DNA from 4 places in the Exiguobacterium sp. s157 genome. Region 1 is predicted to be linked to each of the others. Evidence: riboswitches for the same ligand, from Rfam matches in the RefSeq annotation. Region 1 holds a riboswitch; each other region holds the start of a gene.
The links. Region 1 has a riboswitch for S-adenosylmethionine ahead of KNP67_RS12660 (methionine ABC transporter ATP-binding protein). Riboswitches for the same ligand answer to the same signal wherever they lie in the genome.
Positions count from the first base shown of each region.

Region 2: another riboswitch for S-adenosylmethionine. It lies ahead of mtnK (S-methyl-5-thioribose kinase); the one in region 1 lies ahead of KNP67_RS12660 (methionine ABC transporter ATP-binding protein).
Region 3: another riboswitch for S-adenosylmethionine. It lies ahead of msrA (peptide-methionine (S)-S-oxide reductase MsrA); the one in region 1 lies ahead of KNP67_RS12660 (methionine ABC transporter ATP-binding protein).
Region 4: another riboswitch for S-adenosylmethionine. It lies ahead of KNP67_RS11070 (MetQ/NlpA family ABC transporter substrate-binding protein); the one in region 1 lies ahead of KNP67_RS12660 (methionine ABC transporter ATP-binding protein).

Region 1 is NZ_JACSLQ010000007.1:36,514-42,071, reverse strand. It holds gene KNP67_RS12670 (PTS sugar transporter subunit IIC) at 1-228, opposite strand, end outside; gene KNP67_RS12665 (thioredoxin family protein) at 416-673, shown strand; SAM riboswitch class I at 1,126-1,231, shown strand; gene KNP67_RS12660 (methionine ABC transporter ATP-binding protein) at 1,309-2,337, shown strand; gene KNP67_RS12655 (methionine ABC transporter permease) at 2,327-2,989, shown strand; gene KNP67_RS12650 (MetQ/NlpA family ABC transporter substrate-binding protein) at 3,020-3,853, shown strand; gene KNP67_RS12645 (MDR family MFS transporter) at 3,955-5,169, shown strand; gene sufC (Fe-S cluster assembly ATPase SufC) at 5,342-5,558, shown strand, end outside.
Region 2 is NZ_JACSLQ010000002.1:152,368-157,925, reverse strand. It holds gene mtnA (S-methyl-5-thioribose-1-phosphate isomerase) at 1-654, opposite strand, end outside; gene mtnK (S-methyl-5-thioribose kinase) at 651-1,802, opposite strand; SAM riboswitch class I at 1,884-1,986, opposite strand; SAM riboswitch class I at 2,192-2,293, shown strand; gene KNP67_RS04625 (2,3-diketo-5-methylthiopentyl-1-phosphate enolase) at 2,363-3,520, shown strand; gene KNP67_RS04620 (2-hydroxy-3-keto-5-methylthiopentenyl-1-phosphate phosphatase) at 3,517-4,167, shown strand; gene KNP67_RS04615 (methylthioribulose 1-phosphate dehydratase) at 4,164-4,781, shown strand; gene KNP67_RS04610 (cupin domain-containing protein) at 4,795-5,328, shown strand; gene KNP67_RS04605 (TerC family protein) at 5,366-5,558, opposite strand, start outside.
Region 3 is NZ_JACSLQ010000005.1:122,275-127,832, reverse strand. It holds gene KNP67_RS10825 (SMP-30/gluconolactonase/LRE family protein) at 1-535, opposite strand, end outside; gene rlmN (dual-specificity RNA methyltransferase RlmN) at 712-1,773, opposite strand; gene KNP67_RS10815 (amidase family protein) at 1,843-3,246, opposite strand; gene KNP67_RS10810 (hypothetical protein) at 3,358-3,519, shown strand; SAM riboswitch class I at 3,564-3,665, shown strand; gene msrA (peptide-methionine (S)-S-oxide reductase MsrA) at 3,730-4,242, shown strand; gene KNP67_RS10800 (GRP family sugar transporter) at 4,272-5,135, opposite strand; tRNA gene KNP67_RS10795 (tRNA-Ala) at 5,270-5,342, shown strand; gene KNP67_RS10790 (four-helix bundle copper-binding protein) at 5,456-5,558, shown strand, end outside.
Region 4 is NZ_JACSLQ010000005.1:171,184-176,741, forward strand. It holds gene KNP67_RS11060 (aminotransferase class I/II-fold pyridoxal phosphate-dependent enzyme) at 66-1,241, shown strand; gene KNP67_RS11065 (iron-containing alcohol dehydrogenase family protein) at 1,238-2,254, shown strand; SAM riboswitch class I at 2,295-2,399, shown strand; gene KNP67_RS11070 (MetQ/NlpA family ABC transporter substrate-binding protein) at 2,472-3,293, shown strand; gene KNP67_RS11075 (methionine ABC transporter ATP-binding protein) at 3,303-4,337, shown strand; gene KNP67_RS11080 (methionine ABC transporter permease) at 4,309-4,971, shown strand; gene KNP67_RS11085 (Spx/MgsR family RNA polymerase-binding regulatory protein) at 4,999-5,394, opposite strand.

The DNA of each region.
Region 1 (5,558 bases):
CGAGCGTCCGAACTGCATGGCGACGGCGACACCGATGATGACCGGTAAGAGGCGCATCGCAATCGTCGTCGCATCTAAGATGAACTGCAAGGACGGAAAATACGGCAAGATGGCTTTCGTTAATTCACCGAGCAAAGCGCTCGGGATGAGGGCAATGAGAATGGCAAGACTGAGGCCGTTCAAGACGTTCATTAAAAATTGTTTTCCGGTAAGCTTCTCTTCCGTCATTGGGGATTCACCTGTCCTTTTCTACTGGTTTGCTGTTATGTACAAAAGCGATAAAGTTAATGACCATACTATGCCTCTTTCTGCTGAGCGTCAACAAGAAATGTTGAAATGTTCAGAATTTTCCATTTGAGCACAACTTTTGAACCGACTGGGCCGGATTCATATACTTAGAAGAGAGGTGAGCAAAATGATGACAGACGGATTCTTATATATATACGCCCCAATGTGCGGTACATGCGCCGTGGCCGAGCGGATGCTCTCGGTCGTCGAGGCGGTCGACCCAGAATTGAAGATTGAAAAACGCGATGCCAACTTTATCCCGAACGAGCTCGAGGCATATCAGGTTATGAGTGTCCCGGCGCTATTGAAGCTGGAGAATGGCCAAGTTCGCGATCGTTTGTACGCGTTTCAAAACGTCCAGCACGTCCTATCTTTCGTTAAATGAGATAGGATGATTAGAATAATCTGAAAATTTTAAATAATCAGTTGACACAGAAAGTTCACGAATGATATATTCATTACAACATCTTACTTGAACACAACATAGGACGAGATTTTCCCGTCATCAAGACGTTTTCGAACAACCGCTGCATGAGCTTACGCGATTTCAGGTGGACCTTCCCTTCGATTGTCCCCCAAAAAAATCAAGCGTCGGGGCACCGGTCGCGTAATTGCATGGTCCGTTCGAAGACCGAGTGATGGTTGGGTAAAAATCCCCCATATAAGGATGAATGCTCTGATCGGGCAAAAGAGGTTCATCTATGGGTTGTCCTTCAGTGACTCAAGGTGCTACGTTCTGTGTCATCCTCGGATGGCACCTTTTTTATTTTTTCGCATAAAATAGTTTGACATGAAAATAATATGTCGCTATGATAAGGCTAATCGAATACGCAACCACTCTTATCAAGAGAGGCTGAGGGACTGGCCCTATGACGCCCAGCAACCGCGGAGCAATCCGAAATGGTGCTAATTCCAGCAAGGTGAGAACCTTGGAAGATGAGAGCAATCGTTGTCCGTACGATAAAGTACGCACGTTTGCTCAAACGTGCGTACTTTTTTTGTTGTCAGGAGGGAAATGGATTGATTCAATTACGCAATGTGGCCAAATGGTTCGACACGAAAAACGGTCGGGTCCAGGCGGTCGATGATGTGTCGCTTACAATCGAAAGCGGCGAAATTTTTGGAATAATCGGATATTCAGGTGCGGGGAAGTCGACGCTCATCCGCTTGCTCAACCGACTCGAGGCACCGTCAAGCGGTGAAATCGTGGTCGCCGGCAGCGAGCTGACGAAGCTCACACCAAAGGAACTACGCGGGGTACGTAAAAACGTCTCGATGGTGTTCCAACACTTCAACTTGTTATGGTCGCGCACAGTCGCTGAGAATATCAGCTTCCCGCTCGAACTCATCGGGGTACCGGCGAGCGAGCGCAAACGCCGCGTCCAAGAACTCGTCGAGCTCGTCGGCCTCGCCGGACGAGAAGACAGCTATCCGTCACAACTATCGGGCGGCCAAAAGCAGCGAGTCGGGATAGCCCGTGCGCTCGCTACGAATCCAGAAGTGCTCCTCTGCGATGAAGCGACGAGCGCACTCGACCCGAAGACGACGGATTCGATTCTCGAACTGCTCGTCAGCATCAACAAGAAACTCGGGTTGACGATCGTCCTCATCACCCATGAGATGCACGTCATCCAAAAGATTTGTCACCGTGTCGCCGTCATGGAGGCCGGAAAGGTCGTCGAGACCGGGCAAGTCGCCGACGTGTTCCAACACCCGGAACAGCCAATCACGAAAGAGTTCGTCAAACAGATCGGCGCGGTCGAAGACATGTCGCTCACGTTCGAACATTTGAAAGCTCGTTATCCGAGCGGTCAAATCGTCAAGCTCAAATTCTTGAACGAGACGGCCGAACAACCGATTCTGTCGGAAGTGTTGAAGCAGCATGACATCGGCTTCAACATCATCGGCGGAAACGTGACGCAGTCACAAGTCGGTGCCCTCGGGACATTATTCATCCAATTGATCGGAGAGCCGGCTGAAGTCGAGCGGGCCATCGCCTCAATCCGATCACAGGCAGTGGAAGTGGAGGTAGAAAGCGATGTTTCCTAATGTAGATTGGCAAGTCATGTTAGAACAGACGTGGGAGACGCTCTATATGACGCTCGTCGCCGGAGCCGCGACGTTCGTCATCGGTCTCGCCCTCGGGATGCTCCTATATGTCACAAACGAGCCGCTCATGATGAAGAACCGTCCGATTTACACGGTCATCAGCGCGGTCGTCAACATCTTCCGGTCGATCCCGTTCATCATTTTGATTATCTTGCTCATCCCGTTCACGTTACTCGTCGTCGGGACGATGCTCGGGTCAACGGCAGCACTGCCGGCACTGATCATCGGTGCGGCCCCGTTCTATGCGCGGATGGTCGAGCTCGCGCTTCGCGAAGTCGACCGCGGCGTCATCGAGGCGGCTGAGTCGATGGGTGCGACAAAATGGCAGATCGTCTATAAAGTGTTGTTCCCAGAAGCATTGCCGGCCATCGTGTCAGGCATCACGGTCACGATCGTCGCGATCGTCGGTTACACGGCGATGGCAGGGGTCGTCGGCGGTGGAGGACTCGGGAACTTGGCGTTCCTCGAAGGATTCCAGCGTTCACAAAGTGACGTCACGTTCGTCGCGACCGTCTTAATCTTGGTCATCGTCTTCGTCATTCAGTTCATCGGCGATCGACTCGTATCTGTAATTGATAAGCGTTCTGCTTAATCTAAATAGAAAATTTGGAGGGGTTTTATAATGAAATCATGGAAAACAGTACTCGGTTTAACGGCAGCTTCAGCACTTACGATTCTCGCGGCTTGCGGCGGTGGGGATTCAGAATCAGGTTCAGGCGATGACAAGACACTCGTCGTCGGCGCATCAAACGTCCCGCACGCTGAGATTTTAGAGCACGTCCAAGACGAATACGAAGAGAAGGGCTATACGCTCGAAATCAAGAAGTTCCAAGACTACGTCCTCCCGAACAAGACGCTCGCAGACGGGGAGTTGGACGCGAACTACTTCCAACACGAGCCGTACCTCGAGTCGCAAATGGCTGAAAACAAAGACTACAAATTCGCTTCAGCCGGCGGCGTTCACATCGAGCCGATCGGTGTGTACTCGAAAGACTACGCGTCACTCGATGAGCTTCCAGAAGGCGCGGAAATCATCATGAGCTCGTCGGTCGCTGACCACGGACGTATCCTCACGATGCTTCAATCTGAAGGCTTGCTTACACTCGCGGAAGGCAAGACAACGGACGCGACGGTTTCAGACATCGTCGACAACCCGAAAAACTTGGAGTTCAAGACGGACGTCGAAGCGGCACTTCTCCCGCAAGCGTTCAACAACGGTGAAGGGGACGCGGTCCTGATCAACACGAACTACGCGATTGATGCCGGCCTCAACCCACTCGAAGACGCAATCGCTCTCGAAGGCGAAGATTCACCTTACGTCAACTTGATCGTCACACGTGAAGGCGACGAAGATGATGAGCGCGTCAAAGCACTCCTTGAAGTCCTCACGTCAGAAGAGACACAACAGTGGATCTTGGATGAGTACAAAGGTGCGGTCGTACCGGTCAAACAATAATTTCGTCAAGGCCCGGGCTATCCCGGGCCTTTTTTATTTGGAGTAGTTTTGGTTCACCAATAGAAGTACACTACATATATGTAGGAAAAGGGGGGATCCGGATGAACATACGACACATTCATCCGCTGACGCTGGGTGTCTTGTTTGGCACATTTTTTGCCCGGCTGTCGACATTTTTTGTTATGCCGTTTTTTGCGATTTATCTCGCGACGCTCGGTTTCTCGGCGAGTGTCATCGGGACGGTGTTCGCCATCTCGGCGCTATCGGGTCTGTTCATGAGCTTTTTCGGGGGAACGCTGTCTGACCGGTACGGGCGCAAACAGTTGATGCTGATCGGCATCGTCTTGAACGCCTTGACGTTCAGCGGCTTCGCGCTCGTGACAGAATTATTTTGGTTTTACATATTTTCGGTACTCATGGGTGTGTCGCGGTCGTTCCTCGAACCGGCGTCTCGCGCGCTCATCAGCGATACGACGCAGCCGGACCAGCGCGTCATCGTCTATAACGTCCGCTACTTTTTAATCAATATCGCGGCGGCGATTGGGCCATTGCTCGCGGTCGTTTTGTCGCTCACCGGCGCAAAGAGCGCCTTCTTCGTCGTGACGGGCGTTTACGTGATGTACGGACTCGTCATTTCGACACTGTTCCGAAAGTATCCGTTCGAGGAAGGGGACGGCGTCAAAGTCCGGCCGCGCTTGACGGAGACGTTCCGTGTGTTACAACAAGATAAGACGTTCCGCTTCGTCATCATCGGGATGATTTTTGCCATCATCGGCTATAGTCAGTTCAATGCGACGTTGCCACAGTTCATCGCTTTCCATGACGGATTCAGTGACGGCTCGCGTTTGTTCGCCTATCTATTGACGGTCAATGCGATCACCGTCCTTGTCGTCCAATATCCGATTATGCGATTCGGGATGCGGGTCTCACCGATCAAGTCACTCTTCTTCGGTGTCGCCACGCTGTCGTCGGGACTCCTCCTGATCGGCTTCGCGACCGAGACGTGGATTTTATTCGTCGCGATGGTCATCTTCACGGTCGGCGAGGTGCTCATGTTCACGATGACGGACGTGTTGACGGACGAATTGGCACCGGCCCATCTGCGCGGGACGTATTTCGGGGCGATGGGGTTGACGGCGCTCGGTCAGACGATTGGCCCCGTCATCGGAGGAGTGTTGCTTGATGGATTCGACAATGCAGCGTTGCCAGTGTTTGGAAGCTTGGCCGTATTGACGGCGTGTGGCGCCTTCTTCTTCACCGGCGCCTTGAAAGAACGGAAAGCAAGTTTGGCGTTAACCGAGGAAAAAGTTGGATAATGTCTTGATTTCCCGATATTCTCATTCTCAACATTTATGTTTTATTGAGAATGAATAATAAGGTGAGTCGCTTGAAATAAAAAATTGCCTAGATTAAGATTAGAATATATCTAATCTACGCCAAAAATGGCGAGAAAACGGAAGGGGTATCCGAATGTCTAACGTACCACACATGAAAATTGATGACCTCCGCGTCTCAATCGAAGGAAAAGAGATCGTCAAAGGTCTTAATCTTGAAATTAAAGGTGGCGAAATTCACGCCATCATGGGTCCTAACGGAACGGGTAAATCAACACTCGCATCGGCACTTATGGGTCATCCATTGTATGAAGTAACAGGCGGAAGCGTCGATTTGAACGGTGAAGACGTACTCGAGATGGAAGTCGACG
Region 2 (5,558 bases), on a different contig from region 1:
AGCCGCCATATTGTCCGTGATGAGCGTCACGTCGATATCGGCCCGATCGAGCTCCCAGACAGTGAGGCGTGCCCCTTGCAGGAGCGGTCGCGTCTCACAGGCGAAGACGTTGAAGGATACACCTCGTTCTTTTCCGACGTAAAACGGTGCGAGCGCCGTACCGTAACGCGATGTCGCGATGGCACCGGCGTTGCAAATCGTTAACACGTTCCCCCCGGCCGGCAACACCGTCAGTGCATGCTCGCCGATGGCCCGGTACGTATCGACGTCCCGGTCGTACAAAGCGATGGCGCGGCGTTTGATTTCCTCGGCAATCGCCTCAAAATCATCCCCGACATTTAAATCAAGGAGCGATTCAATCACGTTTTGCAGATTGACCGCTGTCGGCCGGGTCGCAATCAAGCGGCGTCCGACGAGGTCGAGCCGACGCGTGAAGTCCGGGTCATCGACTAACCGTCCCGCTTCTTTGGCGAGGACGAACGCCCCGAAGTAAGCGATGGCCGGTGCGCCGCGGACTTGGAGCGTCTCGATGGCATGTTCGGCCTGTTCAAGCGTCTCGATTGTCACGTAACGCTCTTCATGCGGCAACAACGTCTGGTCCAATACGATGAGTTCGTCTGTCTGTGAATGGAAACGGATGTTTTGGACCGTCATACGCGCACCCCCGACAGGAGTGTCACCAAGTCGTCAATCGATTCGACGCTGTGGCGTTCTTTAATGAGCGCTGTCCCGAGGGCGAGCGCGTCACGTTTTCGTTCGAGCCGCGTCGCTTCCGGCAATGTCTCGAGATCGGCGACACCGGCCAGTCCGACGGCACGGCGAATGAGTTCGCAACCGGCGTAGCCAATCGTGTCGCTGAAGACCGTCCGCAACAACTCGTCGACGAAACCATCCGTATTGAATGGCTCGACGGCGCGCTCAAAATTAGCCCGAAACGTCTTCTCGAACGTCTCCCACACCGTCAAGACGTCCGTGAAACGCTCGAAGCGTTTGAGCGGGTCATGGAACGTCGACAGCGTCAAATGGGCGATGATTTGGCCGAGGTCGAAGCCGAACGGTCCGTAAAATGCGAACTCTGGATCGATGATTTTCGTCTCTTGTTGAGTCGCGAAGATGCTGCCCGTATGTAAGTCTCCATGCAGGAGTGCCTCATGTTTCGTGACAAACCCGACTTTCAATTTCGTCACCTCGACCTTGAGCGCCTGGTCTTGCCAAAGGCGTTCGACATCTGCTCGCAGCGCCGTCTCGATGTTGTTCGACTCCGCGTCTTTGAACGGATCGGTGAAGATGAGCTTCTCGGTGATGTCACACAGTTCCGGGTTGTAATAGTCACGTTCAATCCGCTTCTTCGCGATCGGTCCAGCTGCGTAATCCGACGTCGCAAACAGCGTCTCGCCCAAAAATTCACCGACATGACGGGCGAGTTCCGGGTAGCTCTCCCCGTTCAAATAGCCGGTGCGGACAATCTCATAATCAGATAGATCTTCTATAATCGTGTAAGCGAGTGTCCGGTCGCTGCCAAGGACAGCCGGGACGAACCGAGGCGCGACAGTCGCAAACTCACGGAGTGCCAACTGTTCAATCCATGCCCGCTCGAGCGTGAGCGGCCAGCTCTCACCGACGACTTTGGCGTATGGGAGCGCTTGTTTGACGATCAGGCGCTGTTCGCCTTGGCGAATCCGAAACACGAGATTCAAGTTGCCGTCCCCGATCTCCTCGCACTCGGCGATTCCTTCTTGCAAGTATCCTAATTGACGGACGTGCTCGACGACGGTCTGTTCTGTAAATGGTTGATATGACATGATGTTTTCCCCTTCCTGTACGTTGCCCACAAAAAAAGCCCCTTTCTCCGCGAGAAAGAGGCACAGCCAAAATGGTTGTTCCTCTCATCTGTCAGACATTCGTCTGGTGGATGTAGCACCGTGCCTAGTGGTCGGTTGCTGCGGCGTCATCGGGCCAATTCCCTCTGCCAACTCGCGATAAGAGTGTGTTATTCGATTCGGTGAACTTATGTGATGAATATTACGGACTCGACGTCACGATTGTCAACGTCATTTTCTCGACGCAACTCCGTCTTTTTTTGTGCATATATGGAAACAACTTCCCAAAATATTTTTTTTGGAAAAAAAGGAATTGACGACATGATGATTCTGTGCAAAAATTCAATTAAATTTCACAACTTCAAATCACATTCTTATCAAGAGCAGACGGAGGGACGAGCCCGATGATGTCGCAGCAACCGACCAGAGATGGCACGGTGCTAATTCTTGCAGCGAAAGCTGAGAGATAAGAGTTCATTTTTTATGATGACCTCTTGCCTCGGCATGGGGTCATTTTTTGTTTGCCTGGAAGGAGGAACCATATGAGTATCACTGCCACATATGAAATCAAACGAACGGACGCGGTCGCGACCGTCGCCGACAAAATCGCCCTCGAGCTGACGGTCGGTACTTGGACGGAGCTGCCTCACTTAGAGCAAGAGCAGTTACAGGCGTATCGCGGTGAGGTCGTGTCGACCATACATACGGATACGACGAGCCGCTTCACAATCCGCTACCCGTTACATAATGTCAGCCCTGACTTTTCATCCATCTTGACGACGACGTTCGGGAAACTGTCCCTCGACGATTCGATTCGGTTAATCGATTTGACGTTGCCCGAGACGCTCGCCCCTCATTTCAAAGGCGCCAAGTTCGGGGTCACTGGAATTCGCGAGTTACTCGGTGTTCATGATCGCCCGCTCGTCATGAGCATCTTCAAAGGTGTCATCGGCCGTGACCTCGCGTTTCTCGAGCAGCAACTCCGCGATCAGTTCGCCGGAGGCATCGATATCGTCAAAGACGACGAGATTTTATACGACAACCCGCTCACCCCATCGCTCGAACGGGCCCGGATCGGAGCGGACGTCATTCAAGCCCACTTCGAGGCGACCGGGAAACGTGTCCTCTACGCCATCACGCTGAGCGGCCCCGTGTTCGGTCTACGTGACCAGGCGCTCCGTCTCATCGAGGCAGGTGCGACAGCGCTCCTGTTCAACGTCTATACGTACGGTCTCGACGCACTGCGCGAACTTGCGAACGATTCAGACATACGCGTCCCCATCTTGGCACATCCGGCCTTTGCCGGCGCCTTGACCGGATCAATCAGTCATTCGCTCTTACTCGGTAAACTCCCACGCCTCGCCGGGGCCGATTTAACGCTCTTCCCGTCTCCGTACGGCTCCCTCGCGACACCGCGTGACGAGGCGTTCACGATTCGTGACCAGAGCGCCGAACCGCATTGGTCGAAACCGATTTTACCGGTCCCGTCAGCCGGGATTCATCCAGGACTCGTCGCCGATATCATTCGTGATTTCGGGACGGATGTCGTCATCAACGCCGGCGGTGGCATTCACGGACACCCGGACGGCGCAGCCGCCGGGGCTCGTGCTTTCCGACAAGCGATCGCTCACGTTCTCGGCCAAACCGAAGGACAGACGGACGAGCTCGATACCGCGTTGAAGGCGTGGGCGTCACGATGACGGTCCATATCCTCTGCGACTTCGACGGGACGATCACGGCGGAAGACAATATTATCGCGTTGATGAAGGCGTTCGCCCCGCCGGCTTGGGTCGAGTTGAAAGATGCGGTCCTCGAGCAACGGATTTCGATTCGCTCCGGTGTCGGTCAACTGTTTCAACTATTGCCGAGCGCAGATGCCCCGGCCTACCGTGATTATTTGTTGGAGCGCATCACGCTCCGCCAAGGGTTCCCGGCATTTTTAGAAGAAGTTCGGGCCCATGGCTGGAAGTTTGACGTCGTCAGCGGCGGGATGGACTTCTTCGTGCAGCCGGTCTTGGACGGGCATGTCGCCCCCGAGCATATCTACTGCAACGTCGCCGACTTCTCCGCTGAGACGGTAACCGTCGCTTGGCCACACGCTTGCGATGAACAATGTACGAACGATTGCGGCTGTTGCAAGCCGACGCTCGCTCGTCGCATCGTCAATCCCGCCGACCGCTTGATCGTCATCGGCGACTCAGTGACCGACTTCGAGGTCGCGAAGCGTGCCGACTTCGTCTACGCACGAGGTCAACTCATCACGCTCTGCGAAGCGGCAGGCATCCGTTACGCACCGTTCGAGACGTTTGACGACATCACCCATCACTTGAAGGAGGTGGTCGTATGAGCCTTGCGACACGTTGGCTTGAACTCGCCGACATTAAAGACGAACTCGCCGCCCGCGACTGGTTCCCCGGAACGAGTGGGAATTTGGCGATTCGCGTTTCCGACGATCCGCTCGAATTTCTCGTCACGGCGAGCGGACGCGATAAACGAAAACGAACACCGGAAGACTTTGTTCACGTCGATGCGGCCGGACGCTTGATCGGCGAACAGACAGGAAAACCATCCGCCGAGACGCTGCTCCACGTTGAAGTGTTCAATCGGACGGACGCGACGTGTTCGCTCCATGTCCATACGGTCGACAATAACGTCATCTCCGAGCTCCATGCTGCCACCGGCGAAGTCGTCTTCACCGGCCAAGAGATCATCAAGGCGCTCGGCTACTGGGACGAGGACGCGGTCGTTCGCGTGCCAATCATCGAGAACCATGCGGACATCCCGACGCTCGCGGCCGCCTTCGCCCCTCACATCCACGCAAGCGCCGGTGCCGTTCTCATCCGCAATCATGGTATCACCGTCTGGGGCGAGACCCCGGACGCGGCCAAACGCTATTTAGAGGCTTACGAATTTTTGTTCAGCTATACATTAAAACTACGCGCCCTAGGCGTCCATTCATAAGGAGGAACCAACCATGGCAACTGTCTATTTCCAACAAACCGAAGAGCGTTACGTCAATCAAACTGAAGTGAGTGCCTTTTTAGAGTCTCGCGGGATTCTGTACGAACAGTGGGACATCACAAAGCTCCCGGAAAACCTGCAAGAGAACTATCAGTTGACGGACGAGGACAAACAAGCGATTTTGTCGACGTTCCGTGACGAGATTCGCGACGTGTCGGAGCGACGTGGCTATGAGACGGCAGACGTCATCTCGTTGTCGGATGCGACGCCGAACTTGGACGAACTGCTCGTCAACTTCCAAAAGGAACATCACCACACAGATGACGAGGTCCGCTTCATCGTCGGCGGCCATGGCATCTTCGCCATCGATGACGCCGAACGTGGCTATTTCAACATCGAGCTCAACCCAGGCGACCTCATCTCGGTGCCGGTGAACACACGCCACTACTTCACGCTCCAAGACGACCGCAAAGTCGTCGCCGTCCGGATTTTCGTGACGACCGAAGGCTGGGTGCCGATTTACGAGAAGCAAGACGTGACAGCATGAAAAATGGTCTCTCGCCCAAAGGTGAGAGACCATTTTTTTAATGTTTGGCAGCGGCTGTCGGTTTTGAAGAGAACCAACCCCATACCGCGATACCGACCATGACCGACCAGAAGAACACGGTCCACGCCGTCGAGTGGACGAATCCGTCCGGAAGACCCATGAATTCGAACGGTGTGCCGGCAATCAATTTCTTGAAGCCAGGGTGTTCAAGCACGAGCACCGTCAACTTC
Region 3 (5,558 bases), on a different contig from region 1:
TCTTCAAGTCAAAGGCGTATTTACGGACCGTCTCGGTCGGTGTATCGATATGATAGAACGTCGAATGGTCGGGTGACCATGTCAGTCCGTTCGATAATGTCAACTCGCTCAACATGACCTCGGTCGTGCCGTCGCGATTCAGGCGGTATAGCGTCGCTTGTTCCGCCTCGTCTTCAAGATGGAGCGTGCCGGCGAAGATGCGTCCGTACGGGTCGGCTTTACCGTCATTGAAGCGGAGCTTTCCTTCCGGGTCGTCGAGTTCGACGATTTTATCGAGCTCTTTTGACGTCTCGTCCCACTCATAAATCCCGTCTTTCAAGCCGACGACGACGCCGTCCGTCACTTTCGGGACCGCGAACCCGATCTGTTGTCCCATATCGAACGACGACAATTCATCTTCCTTCTCATCGTACCACCAAAGTGTATGTCCCTCGATATCGACCCAATAGAAGCGTTTCAGTTCCGCATCCCAACACGGGCCTTCCCCAAGCGTATTTCGAACTCGAATCCATAACGCAGCGTTTACTGTCTCCATTGAATTGCCTCCACTCTCTACATTGATTTCAAGTGACTATTCCCTGAGGGGGCAATCTCTATTCAACATTTCCCAAAATAGCAACCGCTCGGAAGAAAAATATTGAACCGGGCCGGCATCCTTCTAGGGCAGAAGACAAAAAAACTCCTTGAATCATGAGATTCAAGGAGTCCCTGTCATTTTGCGCCTTCGACATTCATATGCTTGCTGCGCAACTGGCCACAGGCCGCATCGATATCAGTCCCGTGCTCGAGACGGACACCGGTATTGATGCCCCGCTTCTTCAAGACGTCATAAAACGCCATGATGTCCTCAGACGTGCTCCGCTCATACTGAATATGCTCGTTGACCGGATTGTACGGAATCAAGTTGACGTATGACTTGTCTTTAATATCGTCAATCAAGTCGGCGAGTTCCTCGGCGTGCTCCGGCAAATCGTTCACTTTCGATAAGAGAATATATTCGAACGTGATGCGTTTGTTCGTCTTCTCGACGTAATAACGGATGGCCGGCATGAGCTTGTCGAGCGGGAACGCCCGGTTGATTTTCATGATTTGCGTCCGCAACGCATCGTTCGGGGCGTGGAGTGACAGCGCCAAATTGATGCGAAGATCGAGGTCCGCGAATTTGTAAATCTTGTCGGCGAGACCGCTCGTCGACACGTTGATTTTACGCGGTGCGATGGCGAGTCCGCGTTCGTCTTTGACGACACGGAGGAAATCGACCAAGTTATCGAAGTTATCGAACGGTTCCCCGATTCCCATGACGACGATATGACTGACGCGGGCACCTTCCCCGACCTCGTCCAAATAATGTTGCACGGTCATGATCTGTTCGACGACTTCGCCGGCCGTCAAATCGCGCGTCTTCTTCAAGAGACCGCTCGCACAGAAGCTACAGCCGATGTTGCAGCCGACTTGCGTCGTCACACAGACCGAACGTCCGTATTTGTGACGCATGAGCACCGTCTCGATATAGTGTCCGTCATGCAGTTTAAGTAAAAATTTGACCGTCCCGTCGCCCGCTTCTTGTTTGACGAACAGGTCTTGCGTCGAGATGACGTATTCGGCGGCGAGCGCCTCACGTACCTCGGCCCGTACCGAGATGTCCTCGATGTGCTTGACTCGGTCGATATAGAGCGAGTCCCAGATTTGTCTAGCGTGGAAGGCGCTGTATCCCCAAGAGACGCACGCTTCCGTCAGCTGATCGAATGTCAGCCCGTATATAGATGGTTTCATTGCTATCTGTCCTTTCTTCAATCCGCATACGTACCATTGTAGCGGACGTGGACGACCGGTGCAACGTTCTTATAACGGTGGGACGGGACGTGTCACGTGACGCTCGAACGCATAGGCGAGACGAATCAAGTCGCGTTCGGCATAGCTCGTCCCGGTGAATGATAGACCGAACGGGGCCCCGCTCGCCTTCAAGCGATACGGGATCGTGACGGTCGGATGGCCGGCTTTCGCCGCCATGTCATAATTGTGGTCATGCGGCAAGACGAGCGCATGAAGTTCCTGCTCGGCCAACAATCGGTCGATGCCGTCCGTCTTGGCGTGATAGACGTCGTCGAGGCGGCGCATCAAATAGGCGTCCTCAATCAAGCGACCCGATTGTTCGTTCGCTTTCTCGAACGTCTTCTGTCCGTGCGGAATCGTCTCCGGATGACTGTTGTTCCAGTTAATCAAATCCGACAACGTCTCATACGGGAGCTTCGTCGAGGCGAGATACGCCTCGATTCCGAGCTTGAACTCATGATACAGGATATCCCCTTGGTCGAGCCCTGCTTTCGACGGCAGTTCGACGGTGACGACCTCGATGCCGCTCTGTTTCAGCAATGCGATTGCTTCGTCGTAGAGCACCTGCTCTTCTTCCGACAAATCGGTCTTGACGACGCCGACACGCATCCCGACTGCTTGCCGCTCATCGAGACAAGTCCGGTAAGGCGGACCGGCCGGAAGATGCGCCGTCGCTGGGTCAGCGGGATCTTCCCCGACCATCGCCTCAAGGGCGAGCACCGCATCCCGGAGTGTCCGTGCCATCGGGCCGGCCGTGTCTTGCGACCGGGAGATCGGGATGATGCCGCTGCGGCTAATCAACCCGACGGTCGGTTTGATACCAACGATTCCGTTATGGACGCTCGGGTGGATAATCGAGCCGCTCGTCTCGCTGCCGACGGCGAGCAACGTCAAGTTGGCCGCGACCGCTGACGCCGAACCTGAACTCGACCCTCCGACATCGAGCTTGTCCCCATATGGATTGAGCGTCTGGCCACCGACCCCACTCCAGCCGTTTGGCATGCCCTCGGTCAAAAAGTTGGCCCATTCGGACAAGTTCGCTTTCCCGAGGATGATGGCCCCGCTCGCGCGCAGGCTTTGGACGAGATGGGCGTCCCGGCCGGCGAAGTGATGCGCGAGGGCGACGGCCCCGGCCGTCGTCTTCATCAATCCGGCCGTCTCGACATTGTCTTTAATCAACACCGGGATGCCGAGCAACGGCAAGCGGTCACCTCGTCGAAACGCCCGGTCGGCCGCCTCGGCCTCGAACAAGGCGTCCGGGTTCACTTGAATGACCGCTCTCAGCTTATCGTTCAACTGGGCGATTCGAGTCAAATAATAGGCCGTCACGTCACGCGCCGTGAACGTTCCTTCTTTATATCCGCGATGGGCGGTCTCGATATCGAGTTCGAAACATGTGTTTGGTTCAGTCATATAGATTCCTCCTTTGGTCACTCGATGGTATTCGCTATCGCCACATGATTTCCTGTTTTCGTTCGCCAACGAATATGTAACTTGGTACACTGAAAGAAAAGGGAGGTTACTATGAACCGTTCGTACGTTCTCGTCTTATTGTCCGTCTTTGCCTTGTTCTTCTTACAGCTATATGCCGGGGACGCTCCGTATACGCTACCGCTCTCCATCGTCCTCGTCATCTTGATTCTCGGCGCCACCTTGGTCCAACTTCGACGCAAACCAAACCGTTGACGCCGCTTCAAATCTGATGGTATGATGCTCTCACCAACTACATATCGATATCTCGAGTGAACGAGAGACCTGGCTCTATGACTTCACAGCAACCTGCTTCGGCAAGGTGCTACTTCCAGCAAGGCAGTTTGCCTTGGCCGATATGACAGAGCGCTCATGTCGATGACATGGGCGCTTTTTTTTGGAAATGAACATGAGGGGGACTTATTAATGGAAAAAGCAACATTCGCAGGCGGCTGTTTTTGGTGCATGGTGACGCCGTTCGAGGAACAACCTGGCATCGAGTCAATCGTATCCGGTTATACGGGAGGTCACGTCAATGACCCGACGTATGAACAAGTGAAGACAGGGACGACGGGACACTATGAGGTCGTCGAGATCACGTTCGACCCGACGCTGTTCGCTTATGAACGACTGCTCGAACTATATTGGATTCAGACCGACCCGACCGATGACGGCGGCCAGTTCCAAGACCGCGGCAGCCAATATGCGCCGGCCATCTTCTATCATACGGAAGACCAACGCGTGAAAGCAGAACAGAGTCGCGACGCGCTCGCGGCGAGCGGACGCTTCAAACAGCCGATTGTCACGAAGATTCTACCGGCCGACACGTTCTATCCGGCCGAGGAATATCATCAAGACTTCCATAAAAAAAATCCGGCCCACTATAAAGAGGACCGGAAGAAATCTGGGCGCGACGCATTCATCGAGCAAGCCTGGTAAACAAAAGACGGGTCGTCTGACCCGTCTTTTTAGCTCTTGGCAATCCCGAGCATGAATCCGGCCACGACGATGAGCCCGATTCCCATAAAGACGAAGACCCGTTCTTTCGTCGTCTTCTCTTCTTTCAATAGATAAATCCCGCCGAGCGTCGCCACGACGACGTTCAATTGGGACAAGGCGAATGACGTCGCGATGCCGACCTCACCGCTTGACACGAACAGCCCGAAGTTCCCGATCCCCCAAGCGAGACCGGCCAAAATGTTTTTGAACGTCTTCGGGTCGAACTTCTTCACATCTTTCTCACGCAGGCTGAACAAGAGCGCCGCGACGAACATCCCGACCGACTGCGGCAAGATGGCCGTGATGCCGTCGACCTCGAAATAGTTCGTCAAGACGGCATACGTCACATAACCGATACTCGACACGAGCAGGACGAGCAAACCTTTCTTCAAGGCGCCGCTGCTATCGCCATCTTTTTGTTGTTGGTATGACGTCAGTGCCGCCCCGATGATAATCAACACGAGCGCAGAAAAGCCGAGCCACAACTCGGTCGTCGTCTTCCAATCGCCGAGCACGATGACCCCGAACAACGACGTCCCGACGAGTTGCATCCCGGTGCTGATCGGCATCGCTTTCGATACACTTAAAATTTGGAACGACTGGAACTGTAAATATTGCCCGAGTGCCCAGAACACACCAGATATGAAGCCGGTCACGATTGCGAGCGTCGTGAACTCCGGATTGAAGACGAGTGCGATGATGACCGCCATCACCATCGCCCCAATCGTCGTCCCGATTAACTGTTGAATCGGCTTGCCGCCGACTTTCGAGACGATGAGTGGGATACTCCCCCACATCAAGGCAGGTAAGAGTGCGAGTAAAATCATTTCCATAGATAACACCTGCTTTCGTAGAATAACATTACCCATAATTTTCCCACGTTTACGCCCGATTAAACTTTGTTCAAAAAAATTTAAAAATACCCATTGCCAAATGTTTTACTAGGATGATATAATAATTTTCGAACGGGGCATTAGCTCAGCTGGGAGAGCGCCACGCTGGCAGCGTGGAGGTCAGCGGTTCGAGCCCGCTATGCTCCATTATGGAAGTCACCACTCATTTGAGGGGTGACTTTTTTGCGTCTCCGCCCGGTTTAAGTCACCTGGTAGCGGGTAATGATTGTAAGACATCATTATTCTAAGGGGGACTTACTATGGATCGTGCCTCTGTCGAAGAGACCATTTTAGCCGTCATCGACTGTATGCGGGCAAGCAATCACTGTTTCTCAAAATGTTTACAAGAAGAGGATTTATTGA
Region 4 (5,558 bases), on a different contig from region 1:
AATACGTCCGTATCTCGACACCCCTTTCCGCGGAAAGGGGTGTTTTTTGCATAGGAGGACTATTCATGACTGACAGACGCTCACATCTACTTAAAACGTTACCACCTCAACATTTCGTCGGACTCGCGAACGAGGTGGCCGAACTCGAACAAGCCGGCCGCGACATCATCCGACTCGGACAAGGGACGCCTGACCTGCCTACGCCTGAGCCAATCTGTGACGCGCTTCAGACGGCGCTCCTCGACGCCTCGACCCATCAATACGGTCCGTTCCGCGGTCAGGCCCGCCTGAAGCAAGCAGTGGCGACGTTCTATTTGAATGAGTATGGAGTCGAACTTGATCCCGAGACAGAAGTAGCGATTCTCATCGGCTCAAAATCTGGTCTCATCACGTTGCCGCAATGCGTACTCGAACCTGGCGACGGAATTTTGCTACCGAATCCCGGCTATCCTGATTACATCTCGGGGGCACGCCTCGCCGGTGCCGTCGTCCGTGACCTCGTCCTCCGGGAAGAGAACGGCTTCTTGCCGGACTATGAGACGCTCGATACGCAAGATGCAAGACTCATGTATTTGAACTACCCGAGCAATCCGACCGGAGCCGTCGCCTCACCCGCTTTCTTTGACGATACCGTCCGTTTCGCCCGGGAGCGGGACTTGATGGTCGTCCACGATTTCGCATATGGCAGCATCGGATTCGATGGCCATGTCCCGCCTAGCTTTCTGCAGGCGGAAGGGGCGAAAGAAGTCGGCATCGAGGTATATACGATGTCGAAAGCGTTCAACATGTCCGGTTGGCGCGTCGCCTTCGCCGTCGGGAACGCGGACATCATCGAGGCGATCAACACGTATCAGGACCACGTCCACGTCAGCGTGTTCTCGGCCATCCAGGCGGCGGCTGTCGCTGCGCTCGAGGCGCCCCGTACCATTCGCGATGACTTGGCACGACTGTACGAGGCACGGCGTGATCGCCTGATCGACGGGTTGAACCGGGCCGGCTGGGCCGTCGAACCGCCGGAAGGCTCGTTCTTCGTCTGGGCGAAAGTGCCTGAGGGTGATGCCAAGTCGTTCTCGCGGAAACTGCTGCATGAAGCCGGTGTCGCCGTCACCCCGGGCTATTTCTTCGGTTCGGAAGGGAACGGATACGTCCGCTTCGGCCTCGTCTCACCGGAACCGAAGATTGACGAGGCCGTCGAACGAATCGAGCGGTTGTTTGCCGCCTATGAGGAGGTGCGCGCATGATTCGTCAGGCCGTCCTTGAATATGACCACGCCGATGACGCGCTCGACCGTCTTGATGACTTAGTCGACGGCCGCCGTGCCCACGTCCTGCACGGTCAGAAAGGGTATGACGTCGTCCGAGCCATCTTTCCGGCCATCGCGGACTATCCGGCAACAAGGTTCAGCGGGGAGTGCACGGACTCGGAAGTCAAACGGCTCAAACCGTTGGACGCCGACGTGTTAATCGCCGTCGGAGGTGGCAAGCTCGTCGATACGGCCAAACTCGTCGCCTATCAACGGAACGTCCCGCTCATCGTCGTCCCAACGCTCGCCTCGAACTGTGCGGCGTTCACACCGCTCAGCGTCGTCTATCAGGAGGACGGGAGCTACGACCGCTACGACATGTTCCGCGTCGTCATCGAACGGGTCATCGTTGACTCACGGGTCATCTCGCGCTCACCATATGAATACTTTCGGGCAGGTGTCATCGACACGGTCGCGAAGTTTTACGAGGCCCGTTATTTGAGTGGTGACAGCTCAGCTGACGCCGGCGTCAACACCGGACTCGTCTTGGCCGAGCAGTGCGGGCGTCTCGTCGAACTTGAATTGAGCGAGCACGCTTTTGAGTCGTATAGTGACGACGTCCGCTTCGCGGTCGATCACGTGCTCGCCATCGGCGGCGCCGTCGGTGGATTTGGTGACGCCGGGACACGCGTCGCCGTGGGCCATGCGGTCCATAATGCGCTCAGCCGCTTCGAGTCGACCCACTCATTCTTGCACGGAGACAAGGTCGGCTTCGGCCTGATCATCCAAGAGCGCTTGCGGCGCTCGGCCGATGCTCCGTATTTGGAAGCTTGGTTGAAACGGTTCGGTGCCCCGACGACGCTCGAGACGCTCGGGGTCGGATTTGAGCATATCCCGGTCCTCGTCGACTCCGTCATGACGGAGACCGAGCTGCAACAGTTGCCGGAACCGCTCGATAAAAATTTTCTGAAAATAATTTTTGAAAATTTACAATTATCTATTTACAATTAAAAGAATTAAAAGTAAGATGATAACAACTTAATAGACCGATTGCTTATCAAGAGTGGTGGAGGGACTGGCCCTGTGAAACCCGGCAACCAGATCGTAATGATCATGGTGCTAATTCCAACAGACGAAATCGTCTGGGAGATGAGCGTGTCCGACTTTGACTTGTCGTGCCCGCCACTCTGAATGAGTAGCGGGCTTTCATTTTGGAGGAGGAAAACAAATGAACATCAAACAGAAAACAGTACTTGCAGGAACATCACTACTCGCCGCCATCGCGCTCTCAGCATGCGGACAATCGGACGCGAGCGAGGCGCTCAGCACGGAGTCGCTCACGATCGGCGTCACGGGCGGGCCGCACCAACAGATCGCCGAGAAAGTGAAAGAACTCGCGGCCGAAGACGGCCTCGAACTCGATATCAAAGTGTTCAACGACTATAATACGCCGAACACGGCGCTCGCCGAGGGCAGCCTCGACGTGAACAGTTATCAGACGCTCTCATTCCTAGAACTGCAAAAGTCCGATAAAGGCTATAAAATCGACGACGTGTTCAAGACCGTCGCTTTCCCGATGGGTCTCTACTCAGAGAAATTGACCGACATCGAGGACTTGAAAGAAGGTGACAAGGTCGCCGTCCCGAACGACCCGGCGAACGAGCTACGCGCGCTCCGTCTCTATGAGACAGCGGGACTCATCACGCTCAAAGAAGGATTGACAGACAAGGCGACAAAACGTGACATCGCCGAGAACCCGCTCAACCTTGAATTCATCGAACTCGAGGCGTCGCAGCTCCCGACCCAGCTCCCGGAAGTCGCACTCGCTGCCATCAACACGAACTTCGCGATGGGTGCCGGCCTGTCGATCAACGAGGACGCCTTGTTCCATGAAGACACGGTCGACAACCCGTATCCGAACTACGTCGTCGTCCGTACCGACAACAAGGATGACGAAGTCGTCGCGACGCTCAAATCGTATTATCACTCGGACGAGGTCCGGACGTTCATCGAAGAGACGTTCGACGGCTCAATCGTCCCGGCGTTTTAAGGAGGGCCTATGATCGCACTTAAAGGAATCACGAAGACGTTCACGGTAAATAAAGGTGCTGTCACCGCACTCGACGACGTCTCGCTCACCATCGAGAAAGGCGAGATCTTCGGCATCATCGGCCGAAGCGGGGCAGGAAAGAGCACGCTCATCCGCATGATCAACCTGCTCGAACGCCCGACGTCGGGCCAGGTCGAAATCGAAGGACAGGACGTCACGAAGCTCGACAAACGAGGGCTCTCGAAGCTACGTCATCGCATCGGGATGATCTTCCAACATTACAACCTGCTCAAGACGGCGACCGTCGAAGAGAACGTCGCCATCCCGCTCCGTCTCGAAGGACTCGATAAGCGGATAATCCGCGAACGCGTCGACAAGTACCTCGACATCGTCGGATTGACGGATCATCGGAAACATTATCCGGAGCAACTTTCGGGCGGACAGAAGCAACGTGTCGCCATCGCCCGCGCCCTCGCACATGAGCCGGACATCCTGCTCAGCGACGAGGCGACGAGCGCGCTCGACCCGGAGACGACCGAGTCGATTCTCGACCTGCTTCTCGACATCAATCGCGAGCTCGGGCTGACGATTTTCTTGATCACCCACGAGATGGAAGTCATCGAGCGCATCTGCGACCGGGTCGCGGTCATCGAGGCCGGCCGGATCATCGAAGAAGGGGACGTGCTCGACGTGTTCTCGGACCCGCAGCATGCGACGACGCGCAAGTTCTTGAAGACGAACCTCGATGTCCCGAAAGAGGTCGTCGAAGAATTGAGCACGCACGGGACGCTCGTCAACTTGTCGTTCATCGGCCATCAAAGTGAACAGGCCGTGCTCGCCCAATTGACGAAACGGTTCGGCTTGCTGCCGAACATCATCGGGGGCGGCATCAAAAAGCTTAAAGGAGGTCTCGTCGGTAATCTACTCGTCCATTTGGACGGCGATGAGGGCCAGACCGACCAAGCCGTCCGCTTCTTAGAGGCGAGCGGTGTGAAAGTGAAGGAGGTGACGAACTATGCTTCAGTTTTGGGAAAATTGGGGTGACTTGATTTGGACGGGGACGATTCAGACGCTCACGATGACCGGCATCGCACTCGTCATCTCGACGTTGATCGGACTGCCGCTCGGGACGCTCCTCGTCTTGACGCGACCGAACGGGCGGCTCGCCAACCGTTATTTCTACGGCATCTTGTCGAGCGTCATCAACGTCGTCCGTTCAATCCCATTCATCATTCTCTTATTCTTCATCCTCCCGTTCACCCGTTTCATCATGGGAACAACAATCGGCGTCCAAGGCGTGCTGTTGCCGCTCATCGTGTTCACGGCGCCGTATATCGCGCGGCTCATGGAGTCGGCGCTGCTCGAGGTCGACCGCGGGGTCGTCGAGGCGTATGAAGCGATGGGCATCTCGACCCGGAAAATCATCTGGTACGTGTTGATCCGGGAGGCCCGCTCTTCAATCGTGCTCGGTCTGACGATTGCGACGATCGGTTTGATCGGGGCGACCGCGATGGCAGGACTCGTCGGGGCAGGCGGACTCGGCGATATCGCCTATCAATACGGGCATCTTCGATTCGAGCCGGAGGTCATGTACGTGACCATCTTCGTCTTGATTCTACTCGTCCAATCGATTCAGTCGTTCGGCAACCGCTTGGCGGCCCGACTCAAGAAGGCATAAGAAAAGAGCTCTGCTTCGGCAGGGCTCTTACTTGTTGTCGAGCAATCGTTTCAATTCGGCAATGCGGTCATGGCGCGGGATGAACGTACGAATCTCTTTCTCGCTGAACCCGATTTGAATCCGATTGTCGTCGACGACGATCGGACTCTTCAAAATCTGGGGATGCGACGCCACGAAGCTGTACAGCTCACGGAGCGACATCTCGTCAAGGTGATCCGCCGCTTGTTTGTACACGCTCTTTTGAACGGACAACAGGTCGGTCGTCCCGTTCTCGGTGAGGCGGAGCATGTCTTTGAACTCGGTGAACGACATCCCTTGGTCGGTCAATTTCTTCTCGATGAACGGGATGTTCTGCTCACGTAACCAATCGATCGTCTTACGGGAAGAACTGCAGCTTGTATGTGTGAATACGGTGACCGTCACGGCAACCACTTCTCCTTTACGTAAGTATGGACTTCTTTATTTTCTCTCATACATACGTGACGGACATCGAATATGTTTCAAATCACATATACTTTTTTCGACCGAACAGACGATTTGTCGGTCCTCACTTCGGGTACAAGACGAGAGAGACTACATCTTAGGAG